One region of the Chryseobacterium sp. MMO-72 genome, then DNA from elsewhere that is predicted to be linked to it. Evidence: riboswitches for the same ligand, from Rfam matches in the RefSeq annotation. Region 1 holds a riboswitch; the other holds the start of a gene.
What was found. Region 1 has a riboswitch for S-adenosylmethionine ahead of WFH39_RS13175 (TonB-dependent receptor plug domain-containing protein). Riboswitches for the same ligand answer to the same signal wherever they lie in the genome.
Positions count from the first base shown of each region.

Region 2: another riboswitch for S-adenosylmethionine. It lies ahead of WFH39_RS05140 (alpha/beta fold hydrolase); the one in region 1 lies ahead of WFH39_RS13175 (TonB-dependent receptor plug domain-containing protein).

Region 1 covers NZ_JBBCWG010000009.1:63,169-71,650, reverse strand. The annotation lists gene WFH39_RS13180 (alpha-amylase family glycosyl hydrolase) at 1-1,325, shown strand, start outside; SAM riboswitch class I at 1,708-1,811, shown strand; gene WFH39_RS13175 (TonB-dependent receptor plug domain-containing protein) at 1,907-4,330, shown strand; gene WFH39_RS13170 (APC family permease) at 4,334-5,635, shown strand; gene prfA (peptide chain release factor 1) at 7,105-8,190, shown strand; gene WFH39_RS13160 (hypothetical protein) at 8,441-8,482, shown strand, end outside.
Region 2 covers NZ_JBBCWG010000003.1:6,581-15,062, reverse strand. The annotation lists gene WFH39_RS05150 (DUF7619 domain-containing protein) at 1-817, opposite strand, end outside; gene WFH39_RS05145 (MGH1-like glycoside hydrolase domain-containing protein) at 1,098-3,713, opposite strand; SAM riboswitch class I at 3,901-4,008, shown strand; gene WFH39_RS05140 (alpha/beta fold hydrolase) at 4,066-5,013, shown strand; gene WFH39_RS05135 (ACT domain-containing protein) at 5,006-6,550, shown strand; gene WFH39_RS05130 (O-succinylhomoserine sulfhydrylase) at 6,786-7,952, shown strand; gene WFH39_RS05125 (homocysteine S-methyltransferase family protein) at 8,016-8,482, shown strand, end outside.

The DNA of each region.
Region 1 (8,482 bases):
TTAATGATTTTAACCATACAAGTCCTTCAACTAAATATTACGTTGAAAGATGTCTTCAGCAATGGTTAACGGAATATCATGTAGACGGTTTCCGTTGGGATTTAACCAAAGGATTTACACAAAGCTGTTCTGAAAACGACGAAACCTGTACAAATGCTTATCAGCAGGACAGAGTTGATATCCTGAAATACTATGCAGATAAGCAATGGGCTCTTGATCCGAATTCTTACATGATTTTTGAACATTTGGGAACCGATGCGGAAGAGCAGCAATGGGCAAACTACAGAGTTGCAGAAGGAAAAGGAGTGATGATGTGGAATAACCAGAATGGATCTTATAACCAGAATACAATGGGATATAAAGAAAACAGTAATTTCGACAGAATGAATCATACCCTTCATGGATTCTCTGAAATGAGAGCAGTAGGTTACGGAGAAAGTCACGATGAGGAAAGGTTAATGTTTAAAAATCTTGCTTATGGTGCGGTAAACGGAAGCTATGATGTTAAAAATCTTAATACTGCTTTAGACAGAATGAAAGCTTTCGGAGCAACGTTCTTCACCATTCCGGGTCCTAAAATGATCTGGCAGTTCGGAGAGCTTGGTTATGAATTCAGTATCAACAGATGTGCAAACGGAACCATTAATAGTGGTTGCAGAACCGACGAAAAGCCAATTGCATTTACTTTAGGATACGATACGGATGTGAACAGAAAAGCGGTTTACGATACCTGGGCTAAGATCATCAATTTAAGAAATGTATATCCTGTTTTCAAGTCAAAAACATATACTGTAGAATCAAATAATCTGGCAAATGATCCGAATGGATTAATTACGAGAATTTACATTTACGACAACGCAATTACTAACGGAGTGAAAAACGTGGTCGTATTGGCAAATTATACAACGGCTGCCCAGAGTGTAGTTCCGTATTTCCCATATGTTGGGCAATGGCAGAACTTAATGGATAATTCTTTATCTAATATAACGTCTACAACAGCCCCGATTACTCTACAGCCGGGAGAATTCAGGATTTTCGGAAATTATGTAGGAAGTTTATCCACAGTGGATGTGAATGCCGAAAATAAGCTTTCTTTACAGATTGCGGATAACCCTGTAAAAAATGGTCTGGCTAAATTAATTTACCACAAAGCGAAGAACGGAGAGATTTTTATCTACGATATAAGCGGTAAAAAAATGGATTCATTTAAATTGAATAATGAAAACGGTACCTACGAATTAAAAACAAATTATCCGGCAGGAACGTATTTAGTTCATTTAAAATCAGATACAGGAATTTCAATCCAGAAAATGATGGTAAAATAACCTGTGGATAACTTCAAAAGGTTATAATGAGAGATCACGAAAGCGGTCTCTTTTTTTGTTTATTCATATTTTATCCGCAGTAAAAATAGAGGTTGTTAATATGATACTAACGACTTTTCAATACCTTATTCACAATTTTTTCCACATTGAAATTAAAGGTTTTCCATATCTTATTCATACCTTACTCATAGGTTATTCATATTTTACTCACAATTGAAAAATTGTTTATCGACAATTAATTTTTCTATACTAACATCCAATTCACGCATTGTTAATAGGTAATTCACGTGTTATCCACATCTTATTCACAATTTTTATAACTCTGAAAATTCAAATTCCAAATTTTTTTGCAGATTAAAATTATTAGTCTACTTTTGCAGTAGATTTATCGAGAAAGGTGGAGGGATTTGGCCCAGAGAAACCTTAGCAACCGACATTTTCTGATGAAAAGGTGCTAATTCCAACCCGATTGGGGGAAGATAAGTAAGTCAGTATTCCGTATGAATTCCAGCTTCTTGAAGGTCTTTATGTTTGTTTCGGCAAACCATTTTAAATTAATTTTTTTTAAAGCACTGAATAGAATGAAAAAACTCAGCGTAAGCGTACTCCTTTTAGCAATAGGATTTTTATCGGCACAGGAAAAAGAACAGCAGATAGAAGATGTCGTAATTGTAGGAAACCGAAATGCAAAACGCACAAAACTGGAAACTCCGGTTCCGGTAGACATCATCAACATCGAAAAAATACAGCAGTCTTCACCGCAAATTACCGTTCAGGATTTACTGAATTATGTTATCCCGTCTTTCAACTCAGTCCGGCAGTCGGCTTCAGACGGTACAGAACATATCGATCCTGTTACTTTGAGAGGAATGGGACCCGATCAGGTTTTGGTTCTCGTTAATGGAAAAAGAAGACATACTACTTCTTTAGTTAATTATCAGAATACAGTCGGAAACGGCTCTGTAGGAACAGATTTAAGTACCATTCCGGTAATCGCAATCGACAGAATTGAAGTTCTGAGAGATGGCGCGGCAGCACAATACGGCTCTGATGCCATTGCAGGAGTGATTAATATTATCCTTAAAAAGAATCTCGGCGGAACAGCCAGCCTTAATTACGGAATTTCCGGAAGAAATGATGGTGAAACGTATCAGGCAGCAGCGAACTACGGAACTTCTTTAGGGAAAAAAGACGGTTATATCAGTTTGTCCCTGCAATTAAACCAAAGAGGAAAAACAACAAGAACGCAGAATCATAATCTCGATATTTACGGCGATAATTTCGCATATGATTTTGCTCCGGATTTTAATGCTGCAAAAGCGCTGGACGATCAGAAAATTCTTGCCAATGGTTTAACACGGGATGATTTTAATTTCCAGATCGGCGATGCAAAAATAAAGCAGGCACAGTTATTTTTTAATTCCGAATATCCTTTGAACGATCAATTTAAAATATATTCCTTCGGAGGCTTCAGTATCAAAGAAGGGCAGGGGTACGGTTTCAGAAGATTACCGAGCGAAACTTCAAACAATGTCTATTCTATTTATCCGAACGGTTTTCAGCCGACTTTAGGCTCGAAAATCTATGACATTTCCTATGCAATCGGAGCAAAATATAATAAAAACGACTGGTTTTTTGACCTTAGTAATACATTCGGAAACAATACGTTCAATTATGATGTAAGCAACACCGTCAATGCATCTTTAGGAGCTAAGTCACCAACAGATTTTTATGCGGGAGCACACAGTTTTCTTCAGAATACAATTAATCTTGATGTTTCAAAAAACATCAGAAACTTTAATGTTGCATTCGGCGGAGAATTCAGGTTTGAGCAGTACGACATTAAAGCAGGAGATCAGGCTTCCTATATGAGATATGATATTTTCGGAAATCCTGTGACGGCGACTACCAATCCGGATAATATCTCCGGAGCAGGAGGAGCGCAGTCGTTTATTGGATTTTCACCACAAAATGCACTTTCAAAATCCAGACATTCAACTGCAGTGTATGCCGATGTTTCTTATGATCTGGATAAAAAATTAAATGTAGATCTTGCCGGAAGGTTCGAAAACTATTCAGATTTTGGAAGTACACTGAACGGAAAATTAGCGGTAAGATATGAGTTTGCAAAAAATTATGCAATCCGTGCTGCGGTGGGAACAGGCTTCAGAGCACCATCTCTTCAGCAGCAGTATTTTAACAATTCTTATGCAGATATTTCCACCACAGGAAATTCAATTGTTACCAAAGGAATTTTCAACAACGACAGCGAAGCTGCAAAAGCACTTGGTTTCGACAAATTAAAACAGGAAACTTCGGTGAACGGAAGCGTTGGGTTTACTTTAAAGCCGATCAATAAGCTGTCAATCACTTTAGACGGATATTTAATTAAAGTAAAAGACCGGATCGTGATAACAAGTAATATTACAGACGACCGATTGGCGGTGTATGGGGTGGAAAGCGGAAGATTTTTTGCCAATGCCGTTGATACGGAAACCAAAGGAGTAGATCTGGTAGTTGCTTACGACTGGAAAATTGGAGGCGGAAACTTAAATATCAATCTTGCCGGAAATTATACCGAAACAAAAATTACAGATTTCCATTTCCCGGCTAATCTTCAGACGCCGCAGAATGAATTTTTCGGACCCGACCAGATCAATATCATCGAAAGTTTATCGCCTAAAACCAAAGCTTCTTTAGGATTGAATTACGGAGTCGGAAAATTTAATTTTCTGGTGAGAAATACTTACTTCGGGAAAGTAATCCGTGACGGATATCCGTTTGGAGGAGTTCAGGAATTTAACCCGAAAATAGTAACCGATGTGAGTGTAGGATATGATTTCACAAAAAATATTAATTTAACCGTCGGAGCCAATAATGTGTTTGATGTCTTTCCGGATCTGCAGATTTATGAAAATTCGTATTTTGGAGTTTTCAAATATGCTCCGGTGCAGATGGGAACTCTCGGAAATTACTTCTTCGGAAGGCTTAATTTTACATTTTAATTAATGAATTCAACTTCACATCAGATCGGCTGGAAAACCGCAGTGGCAATTGTCGTTTCGAATATGATCGGAACCGGAATTTTTACAACACTCGGTTTTCAGCTTACCGACATTACGAATACCTACAGCATATTCCTCCTTTGGTTCATTGGAGGAATTCTTGCTTTGTTCGGAGCCTTTTGCTATGCCGAATTAGGTTCCCATTTTAAAGGAAACGGCGGAGATTTTATTTATTTGAAAGAAACCTATCATCCGCTTTTAGGCTATCTGGTAAGCTGGATTTCCCTCATCATCGGTTTCTCATCTCCCGTTGCACTGGCTGCTTTGGCGATGTCGAAATACCTTTCTGCTTTCGATGTTTCTTTTGGAAACAGCTTTGCCATCGGAATTATCTTTCTGGTTTCCGTTTTTTTGTCATTCAGCTTACAAGCTTCAAGCAGGTTTCATAATTTTTTTACACTGATAAAAATTGCGTTCATCATTGTTCTCATCATTATAGGAATCGGAATTTCAGACTCTGAAGCTATCGCAAACAGCCTGAAGTTTGATGATTCATGGCAGAAAGAAATCATGCTTCCTGCTTTTGCCACGTCTCTGGTTTTTGTAACGTATTCTTACACGGGTTGGAATTCTGCTTCCTACATTGCGGGAGAAATAAAAGATGTTCAGAAAAACCTACCGAAATCACTCATTGTAGGAACTGTTTTCGTAACTGTTTGTTATCTCTTGGTTAATTTTATCATGCTGAAACATGCTCCGGTAAATCAGTTGGCGGGAAAAGAAGATGTAATGGGGGAAGCTGCCAATAATATGCTGGGAAATACTTTCGGTAAAATAGTTAATATTTTTATTGCTTTACAGTTAGTCGCTACAATCAGCGGTTATTTGTGGGTAGGTTCCCGTTTGACGCAGGCTTTTGCAAAAGAAAACAGACTCTGGAAATCCTTATCGGTCGGCAACAAAAAAGGAATTCCTGTCCGTGCGATTTTTGCCCATGCCGTGATTGCAACGTTGATTATTTTAACGGGAAGTTTTAAAGAGATTTTTGTTTACACGGCTTTTATACTTCAGTTATTTGCTAGTCTGGCAATTTCTACGGCATATTTCGTAAAAAAAGAAGACCGAAAGATATTCAAATCCAATCTGTTTTATATTTTTCCGACGGTTTTTTTGTTATTCAGCATCTACATTTTGTATTTCACGTTAATTCATAATCCTAAAGAAAGCATTATCGGATTAGGAATTGTTGCGGTGGGAATTGTTTTGTATTTAATTGATAAGAAATTATCCGTTGATTTAAATTAATCGTAAAACAATCAAGCATTGTTTTTAACGCAGAGTCCGCAAGGGTAATTGAATTAGCTTTGAAAAAAAATGTTCGCAAGGGCGTTTCACTCAGCAAATGATAGGAGAATTATATTTTTGAAATCATTTTGAGACGTTTTAATTTAAAGAAGGTATCGTTACCATTAAGTATTGTTTTTAACGCAGGGTTCGCAAGGATAATTGAACTGGCTTTGAAAAGAATCCGTTCGCAAGGGCTTTTCACTCAGCAAATGACAGCAGAATTATATTTTTGAAATCATTTGAGGCGATTTAATTTCAAGAAGCTATTACGAAAAAATCATTTATGCATTTTTATCACTTGCTGAGTGAAACGCCTTTGCGACCGAAAATAATCACAATCATTTAAAAGAAAAACCCTGCGAACATTGCGTTAAAAGAATGGAATCATTAAGAATATTATTTGAACTTCTGACTTTTAAATTTTGGCGTTAAATTATTACAAGCAAACATTGTTTTTAACGCAGAGTTCGCAAGGATAATTGAAATGGCTTTGAAAAAAAAATCGTTCGCAAAGGCGTTTCACTCAGCAAATGATAGGAGAATTATATTTTTAAATCATTTTGAAACGTCTTAATTTCAAGAAGCTATTATGAAGAAATCATTTATACATTTTTATCATTCGCTGAGTGAAACGCCGTTGCGACCGAAAAGCAATTGCAATCATTAAAAAGAAAGTCTCAGCGGACCTTGCGTTAAAAAATTGAACCATTAAGATTATTTAAGAAGTTAAGTTTTGTGAAGATTATTTGAACTTATGATTTGTAAATCTTGCCGTTAAATTATTACAATCAAGCATTGTTTTTAACGCAGAGTTCGCAAGTATAATTGGACTGGCTTTGAAAAGAATCCGTTCGCAAAGGCGTTTCACTCAGCAAATGATAGCAGAATATATTTTTAAAATCATTTTAAAACGTCTTAATTTCAAGAAGCTATTACGTAAGAAATCATTTATACATTTTTATCATTTGCTGAGTGAAACGCCGTTGCGACCGAAAAGTAATTGCAATTATTTAAAAATAAAGCCTCTGCGGACATTGCGCTTGAAAAATTGAACCATTAAGATTATTTAAGAAGTTAAGTTTGTGAAGATTATTTGAACTTATGACTTTTAAATTTTGGTGTTAAATCATTACAATCAAGCATTGTTTTTAACGCAGAGTTCGCAAGGGTAATTGAACTTGCTTTGAAAAAAAATGTTCGCAAGGGCGTTTCACTCAGCAAATGATAGCAGAATTATATTTGCAATCATTTAAAAAGAAAGCTTCTGCAGAGGTTGCGCTTAAAAAAACGATAAATTCAAAAACTGTTGCAAACATTGAGTTAAAAAAAAGATTCTTCAATACGCATACGTTTCGTTCAGGATGACAAACTATTAGTTTTAAAATTGAATTAATAATCCGTATCTTTGCACCCACAAAATTTTCATAATGTCTAAATCATTAATTCCAAAATTAGAAGCTATAAAACAGAGATATAATGAGGTGGCAGACCTTATTATACAGCCTGATGTTATTTCAGACCAAAAAAGATATTCTTCTTTGAACAAAGAATATAGCGATTTGGGGAAAATTGTAAAAGTTTACGATCAATATAAAGGAGCGTTGGATACCATTGAAGAGTCCGACGAAATTATTGCTGACGGATCTGATAAAGATTTCGTGGAACTGGCAAAAATCGAGAAAAACGAAGCGCTGGAAAAAATTCCGGGACTGGAGGAAGAATTAAAAGTTTTATTAATTCCTAAAGATCCTGCAGATGACAAAAACGTTATCGTGGAACTTCGTGCCGGAACAGGAGGTGATGAAGCAGCCATCTTCGTGGAAGACATTTACAGAATGTATTCCATGTATTTCAAAACGAAAGGATGGAGACACGAGATTACAGATTCTAACGAAGCGGCGAAAGGGTATAAAGAACTCATCATGAAAGTGGAAGGTGAAGGCGTGTACGGAATCATGAAATTCGAATCCGGAGTTCACCGTGTACAGCGTGTTCCGGAAACAGAATCTCAGGGAAGAGTTCACACTTCTGCCATTACCATTGCGGTTCTTCCGGAAGCTGAAGAAGTGGATGTGGAAATTAATCCGGCAGATATCGAAATGCAGACTTCGCGTTCCGGTGGAGCAGGAGGGCAGAACGTTAACAAGGTGGAAACTAAAGTTCAGCTTACGCACAAACCTTCAGGATTGGTGGTGGTCTGTCAGCAGGCACGTTCCCAGTTAGCGAACCGTGAATTGGCGATGGAAATGCTTCGTGCGAAATTGTACGACATCAAGTTGCAGGAAGTGCAGGGAGATATTGCAGCGCAGAGAAAGACAATGGTTTCTACAGGAGACCGTTCTGCAAAGATCAAAACGTACAATTATCCTCAGGGGAGAGTTACCGATCACAGAATCAACAAATCGATGTATAACTTAGATGCATATATGAACGGAGATATTTCTGAGATGATCGATGCCGTTATCATGGCAGAAAACGCCGAAAAAATGAAAGGCGAAGAAGAAAGTTTATAAAATCTTTACCATAAAATCTTTTTTAAGTCTCTGGAGTATTTCGGAGACTTTTATTTTGAGCTTAACTGAATGTTTAAAATATTGACGGCTTAAATTTCTTTTAATCAGCATTTTACATCCTGTCTGTAATGCTTGTTTAAAAATAATTCTGTGAAAATCTGTTTACATGGTATAAATAATGTATTTTTATATTAACTCTTGATGGTTCAGGAGTTTTTTTATACACTAAAATTGAAAATGTACCGTACTTATGAAAATGCTTAACATTGTCTGTCTGGCAATATTTCTCTTC
Region 2 (8,482 bases), on a different contig from region 1:
GGTTAATAGCTGTTAAGGAAGGACAATAGTCTACATTTACACTTCCAAAATAGTTAGGATTTACGTTAGGAAGGTTGTATTCCATTTTTATTGCTACAGTATCCAATAAGTTACAGTGGCTTAGATTTAACTCGTTTAGATTTAAATAATCTATATCAACTTCTTTTAAAAATTGATGATAACTAAGATTTAAAGTTCCGGCTGTTGTTCCTGCGCTATATATTCCGGATGAAGATAGTTTTATTCTTTCAAGATTTGATAAATTTCCTAAATCATTTAAAATATTTTGTATACTTCCGCCTGGATAAATATTAAGTTCAATATTTTTAACTAATGGTGTATTTGTAATATTTTGAAGAGTAATTACGCCTACCTTAAGATTTTTGAGATTTGGGCAATTGTTTATGGATAATATTCCGGGCGTGGAAGAGGTTCCCTGAAATGAAATGTCTACATTTTCCAAAAGATTCAGACCTGAGAGGTTAAGATTATTATTAGGTAAGTTATAGTAATCTATATGTACAGTTTTAACATTTGTAAAAGATAATATTCCCTGATAATTCTGAATGGGATTACTATTAGTATAACTGGTAATTACTAAAGCACCAACCTGATTAGCTTCGCTTTGCTGTATTTGTCCGTCATTATTAGCGTCGATAGCAAAATAATTTCCGCTAAGATCTTGTGCAACAGGATTCGTTGTAGACGAAGACAGAAGTTTGGCTTTAAAGTTCGCATCCGGAATGTTAATGTTTTGCGCTTTCATTCCCATGCTGAACAAACAGAAGCAAAGCAAATAAAATAATTTTGTTTTCATTATAAAATTTTTAGTGTGTTTTTTTAAATTTTTATGCACGAAATTTTGATAAGATTAATTAAAATCTATTTAAATTAATGACATGAAAAATTTGTCATTGATTGTAAGATAATGTAATCTTGAAAATCCCTAATGCCAAGATTAGGAAAAAAATAGTACGGACGAGTTTTCAATTATTATGTTTTTTGTTTGTCCAAAAATACTCAAATAATTAATATTAATTTTACATATTTTGTCGATATAATTCTACAAAAAAGCCTCTTAAAAAGAGGCTTTAAAACTATAATGTCAATCTTGGTTTCATCAGCTTTGCAACCGTAGCTGTCCATCCTGTCTGGTGAGACGCTCCTACGCCGCGACCATTATCTCCGTGAAAATATTCGAAAAAGGTAATATAGTCTTTAAAATTTTCATCATAATTAAACTTAGCATTTCCTCCGTTGAAAGCACGTTCTCCATTTTCATCTTTTAGGAAGATAGAACAAAGTCTGTTGCTGATATCGTGAGCGACCTCATCAAGATTTTTCTTGTCACCGCTTCCCGTAGGCAATTCTACTTTCAAGCTGTTTCCGTAGTAGAAATGGAATCTCTGTAAACTTTCAACAATCAGGAAATTGATTGGAAACCAGATGGGACCACGCCAGTTGCTGTTTCCCCCGAACATTCTGCTGTCGCTTTCCGCAGGAGTATAATACACAATATTTTCATTACCATGAACAGAAAATTTAAAAGGATTATCCTCATATACTTTCGACATTGCCCGAATTCCGTATTGGCTTAAAAATTCTTTCTCATCAAGCATTCTGGTTAAAACTTTTGTCAGACGGTTTTTCCTCAGAATACTCATCAGGTGCTTTCTTCCATGCCCTTCTTCTTCCCAGTGCGAAACAAGTTTCGTAAGTTCAGGTTTGTTTTTCAGAATCCAATCCATTCTTGTGGTAAAGTTGGGCATTTTATCCAACAAATGATGATCGATAATTTCCACAGCAAACATAGGAATCAATCCTACAATACTTCTCAGTTTCAGAGAAACACTGTCGCCGTTTCCAAGCTGAAGCACGTCATAGAAAAAGCCGTCTTCTTCGTTCCATAGCCCTTTTGTTCCTTCCCCCAGATTTTCCATGGCTTCGGCAATATAGAGATAATGTTCAAAAAATTTAATTGCCATATCTTCATACACCTGATAATACTGAGCCAGTTCCATGGCAATCCGCATCATATTCAGAGCGTACATTGCCATCCAGCTCGTTCCGTCCGCCTGCTCAAGATGCTGTCCGTCTTTTAACACCATGTTCCGGTCAAAAGCCCCGATGTTATCAAGCCCAAGAAAACCGCCTCCGAAAATATTTTTTCCGTTTTTATCTTTTCGGTTTACCCACCATGTGAAGTTCAATAGTAATTTCTGAAAAACCTTTTCTAAAAATAAAAGATCCGGTTTTCCGTTTTGCTTTTCATCAATTTTAAATACGCGGAAACATGACCACGCATGAACGGGCGGGTTTACATCGCTCAGATTCCATTCATAAGCAGGAAGCTGTCCGTTCGGATGCATATACCATTCTTTAGTTAATAAAAGAAGCTGTCCTTTTGCAAATTCGGCATCAATAATCGCAAACGGAACACAATGGAAGGCAAGATCCCAAGTTGCATACCAAGGATATTCCCATTTATCAGGCATCGAAATGATGTCTTTATTGTGCATATGATTCCACTCTGTATTTCGGACATAATGGTTGAAGTTTCTTGGAGCTTCAAAATTCGGGTCGCCTTTCAGCCATTTTCCTACGTTGTAATGATAAAACTGCTTATTCCAGAGAAGTCCTGCGAAAGCCTGTCTCTGAACGTTTTTTTCATCATCACTGGTTACATCATTCTGGATTTCATCATAAAATTCATCCGCTTCAGAAATTCTGTTTCTAAAGATCTCATCAAAATCATAAAACGGATTATCCAGTTCATTAGGCGATAATCTGAAATCAAATGTTTTCGATTGTCCTGCCTCAATAACTTCATCAATTAAAAAAGAGGCTTTGGTTCCTCTCTTTTCAGGATTTACGGTATTGCTCCCGTATGTAATGTAATCGTTGATTCCGTCTTTATAAAAAGAATTTCCCGGATAAGGCGTTCCGTATAATTTCGGACTGTTGGTCTCGTTATCACAGAAAACACTTTCCGCCAGAATATTTCTTGAGTAAAACTTTTTAATCGCAATACTGTCATGACTGATATTGATGCAGCCTTCGTGAGAAGCATGGGTTTGCCCTTTATACGTATTATAGCCCCATTTCCAGTTATTTCTGAACCATACCATGGGAGCAACTATAATCGGAGCATCTTTATTACTCCTGTTGCAGACAGTTACCCTCACTAAAATATCATTATGTTCAGCCTTTGCATATTCAATGAAAATATCAAAATATTCATCCTTATCGAAAATACCGGTATCGAAAATCTCATATTCAGGTTCCTTCTTACTTCTTTTTGCATTCTCGGAAAGAAGATCATTATAAGGAAATTCATTAATCGGATATTTGTACACCATTTTCATATAGCTGTGAGTAGGTGTATTATCCAGATAATAAAATAGTTCTTTAATGTCTTCTCCGTGATTTCCCTGTGGATTGCTCAGTCCAAAGAAGCGTTCTTTCACTATTTTATCCTTCTTGTTCCAAAAGGAGAGCGCAAAACAGAAAAGCTGCTTTGCATCAGAAATTCCGGCTATTCCTTCTTCTCCCCAACGGTAGGCATAGCTTTCTGCGTTATTGTGATTGGCGAAATTCCATGCGTCGCCGTTTGGGCTGTAGTCTTCGCGTACATTTCCCCATTGCCGGTTACTCACGTAAGGTCCCCAGTTTTTCCAGTTTGTGTCTTGTAATCTTTGTTTTTCAGCAATCATATCTCATCATTTTCATTACGAAGTTAGTTTTTTTGCGAAAAAATTCCAACTCACGAAATTTGAATTATTATTAATATTTCCCTGAAAGCCTTCTGTTTATCGGGGTTTGTAAGATTAAATTAAATTTTTATAAATATTTAAAAGAAAAGTTTTATCTTTGCACCATTCGTTCATTCAAATATTGAAAATGTTATCAAGAAAGGTTGAGGGATTAGACCCTATGAAACCTTAGCAACCCTTTGCGCAGGCAATGAAGGTGCTACGTTCTACCAGAATTATTTTGGACAGATAACTCACTGAAGTTCTTTCAGCCATTTCCTGTGGCATTTTCAATTGTATTAAAATAATAGAATTGAAAACAGAACTTAAACATATTAATTTTTCGTATCGTACCGATTCCCAAAAGGAATACAATATCCCGTTGAGCTATCAGCTTTTCGGGAAAGACCTGTTTTCTGCCCCGATCATTTTAGTGAATCATGCTTTAACCGGAAATTCCAATGTTTCCGGAGAAAAAGGATGGTGGAAACAACTGATTGGAGAACATCAGGTAATCGATACCGAACAGTATACAGTTTTGTGCTTCAATATTCCCGGAAACGGATTTGATGATTTTTTTATTGATGAATGTGAAGATTTCACGCCTTCAGATATCGCAAACATATTTTTGAAAGGTCTTGAAATTTTAAATATCAAAAGTTTACACGCCATTATTGGAGGTTCTTTGGGAGGCGGAATCGGTTGGGAAATGCTGGTGAAAAATCCAAAACTTACCGAAATTTTCATCCCGGTAGCCTGCGATTTTAAAACCCACGACTGGCTTCATGCACAATGTCTGGTTCAGAAATTTTTATTAAACCAAAACGATGAACCTTTACAGAAAGCCAGAATTCATGCAATGTTGTGTTACAGGACGCCTGAATCGTTAAATAACAGATTTCAAAACAGATACAGTGAAGAAAAGCAGAGATTAGAGTCGGAAGACTGGCTTGTTTATCACGGAAAAGCTTTAAACGAAAGATTTAGTTTAAAATCATACAAGCTCATGAATCATTTGCTGATGAACATCAATGCCAATGAAGAACATTTGGAAAAAATTCAGGCGCGAATGCACATGATCTCTGTAGATACAGATTTATTTTTCCCCGCTTCGGAAATCCGGATGTGTTTTGAAAAGCTGAAAGAGAAAAACAAAGATGTTTTCTATCACGAGATCACCTCAGTTCATGGGCACGATGCCTTCTTAATGGAATATAAACAATTAAATACGATCATTAAAAATATTTTGAAAAATGAGTAAGATTAATGCTAACGAAATAAAATTTTTAAAAAACAGATCCATCATCAAATTTGAAGGAGAAGATTTCTTAGGTGAAATCGGGATTGACGGACGAATTTTTAAAGCGTTGACTTTGGCGCGAATCAGTGTGGGAGTAATTTCCCAGCAGGCAATTGAAAACGGAATCTCCATTTTAGTTCATGAAAACGATTCCGAAAAAGCAGTCAATTGTCTGATTGACGAATTTGAATCAGAAAGAAAATCAGGGAAAGTTTCCCAGATTTACAGCATCAATAATGTGTCGGTTTTAGGATTTGTTGCAGAAGACTTCAACAAAGTTTTAGCGGAACTTGCAAGAAATAATGTTTTTCCGTTGCTTTTAAACCAGATTGCAGCCGAAAAACGTGTGAATATCGTTGTGACATCTTCACAGGACGAAAAAGCAAAAAATATCATAGAATCTGAAATTTCTAAAAAACCGAAAACCGTTCATCTGGCAATTATCGGTCACGGAAACGTAGGGAAAACCTTAATACAGCAGGTTTTAGAATCTTCAGAAGAAATTAAAAGACGAAAAAAAATAGATCTGAAAGTAGTTGCAGTTGCCAATTCCAGAAAAATAGCCTTCAACAAAAAAGGATTCGACAGCAATTGGAATGATGAGGTTTTAACGGCAGAAAAACCTTCAAATGTTCAGGAACTGATTAATTTCTCCAAAGAAAATCAATTGGAAAATCTAATCGTTGTGGATAATACGGCAAGCAAAGACTTTGTGAAAAATTATCATACATTGGCGGAAAACGGTTTCGATCTTGTTTCTTCCAATAAAATTTTCAATACCCTTCCCATTTCAGAATACCGTCAACTAAGATATACGTTGAACAAAAACAACAGACGATATCTCTATGAAACCAATGTGGGAGCAGGTTTGCCATTGATTGATACCATTAAGCTTCTACACCTTTCAGGAGAAAATATTACCAGAATTAAAGGTGTTTTCTCAGGAACATTAAGCTATGTTTTCAATAATTTTTCTTTAAGAGATGATAACTTTTCCACCATCATCAATGAAGCGCTGGAAAAAGGATATACAGAACCCGATCCAAGAGAAGACCTTTCAGGAAACGATGTAGCAAGAAAGTTATTGATTTTGGCAAGAGAATTAGACTTAATCAATGAGTTTGAAGATATTAAAATTCAGAATCTGGTTCCGGAAAGTCTGCTTTCTGTTTCTAAGTCAGAATTCCTTTCAAGACTGGACGAATTAGATGCGGAATATCAGAAAATCAAAGAAAATCAGGAAGAAGGACACGTTTTAAGATATGTGGGAGATCTTCACGGAGATTTGCAGAAAGAAAAAGGAGAATTGGATGTGAAATTAATTTCCGTTCCGGCAACTTCCGCATTAGGACAACTGAAAGGCTCAGATTCAATCTTCGAAATCTACACCGAAAGTTACGGTGAAAACCCAATCGTTATCATGGGAGCCGGAGCCGGCGCAATAGTTACGGCAAGAGGCGTATTCGGAGACATTTTAAGAGTAAGTGAAACAAAATAAAAGGACCTGTGAACCCGAAGGGTTCAATATTAATAGCCGTAGCTAGAACCTATGGAACGAAATAAAACAGCGTTTAAGCCCGAAGGGTTCAATATTAATAGCCGTAGGTAGAACCTATGGAACGAAATAAAACAGCGTTTAAGCCCGAAGGGTTCAACATTAGTAGCCGTAGGTAAAACCTATGTCATGAAATAATAAAAAACAACCGTAAATAAAACCTACGGAAAATATAGAAATGGAAAACGAAAATTTTGAAACCTTTGCCATAAGAACCCAGACTGAAAGAACTCAGTTTGATGAGCATTCAACCCCTTTGTATCTCACATCCAGCTTTATTTTTCAGGATGCGGAAGACATGAGAGCGAGCTTTGCGGAAGAAAAACCAAAAAATTTATACAGCCGTTTTTCCAATCCGAACGTGACAGAATTTACAGATAAAATTGCCAAAATGGAAGGCGCAGAAGCAGGATATGCTTTTGCTACAGGAATGGCGGCGATTTACTCCACATTTGCCACTTTGTTAAATGCCGGAGATCATATTGTAAGCTGTCAGTCCGTTTTCGGATCTACGCATACTTTGTTCACAAAATATTTTCCGAAATGGAATATCGAAACAACCTATTTTAAAGCAGAAGACGCCGATAATGTTGAAAAATATATTAAGCCAAACACAAAAATTCTGTATCTGGAAACACCTACCAATCCTGCGATTGAAGTGTTGGATTTAGAGTTTTTCGGACAGATTGCGAAGAAACACAACTTAATTTTTATTGTGGATAACTGCTTTGCGACACCTTATCTGCAACAGCCGATAAAATACGGAGCAGATATCGTGGTGCATTCGGCAACCAAATTAATTGACGGACAAGGTCGTGTTTTAGGCGGAGTAGCGGTCGGAAGAGAAGATTTAATCCGTGAAATCTATCTTTTCGCCAGAAATACAGGACCAGCAATGTCACCTTTCAACGCCTGGGTTTTGTCTAAAAGTCTCGAAACACTGGCGATTCGTGTAGAAAAACATTGCGAGAACGCTTTAAAAGTATCTGAGTTTCTTGAAAATCATCCAAATGTAGAACTGGTAAAATATCCGTTCTTAAAATCTCATCCAAGCTATGAAATTGCAAAAAAACAGATGAAATTAGGCGGAAACATCGTTGCCTTCGAAATCAAAGGCGGAATTGAAGGCGGAAGAAACTTTTTAGATAAAATTAAAATGTGTTCCCTTTCCGCAAACTTAGGCGATACAAGAACCATTGTAACGCATCCCGCTTCTACAACGCACTCTAAACTATCAGACGAAGAAAGAAACGAAGTCGGAATTACTGCAGGTCTGGTTCGTTGTTCGGTAGGTCTGGAAAATGTGGAAGATATCATTGCGGATTTAAAACAGGCGTTGGATTAACAACGAACCCGAAGGGTTCAATAATAATAGCCGTAGGTGCAACCTATGGAAAAAATATAATTAATGAAAAATTCAGAACAACTATACAAAGCATTATCCGAAAGAATTTTAATTCTCGACGGAGCGATGGGAACCATGCTTCAGCGGTATAAATTCGAAGAAGAAGATTACCGTGGCGAACGTTTCAAAAACTGGGAACATCCGGTAAAAGGAAACAATGATTTGTTGTCTTTAACGCAGCCCCACGCAATAGAAGAAGTTCACAAAAAATATCTTGAAGCGGGAGCAGACATCATCGAGACCAATACATTTTCAGGAACAACCATTGCCATGGCAGATTATCACATGGAAGATCTGGTTTACGAACTGAATTACGAATCTGCAAAAATTGCAAGAAAAGCCTGCGACGAGTACACCGCGAAAAATCCGGATAAACCAAGATTTGTGGCAGGTTCCATCGGTCCAACCAACAGAACAGCTAGTTTAAGCCCCGATGTAAACGATCCCGGATACAGAGCCATTACTTTTGA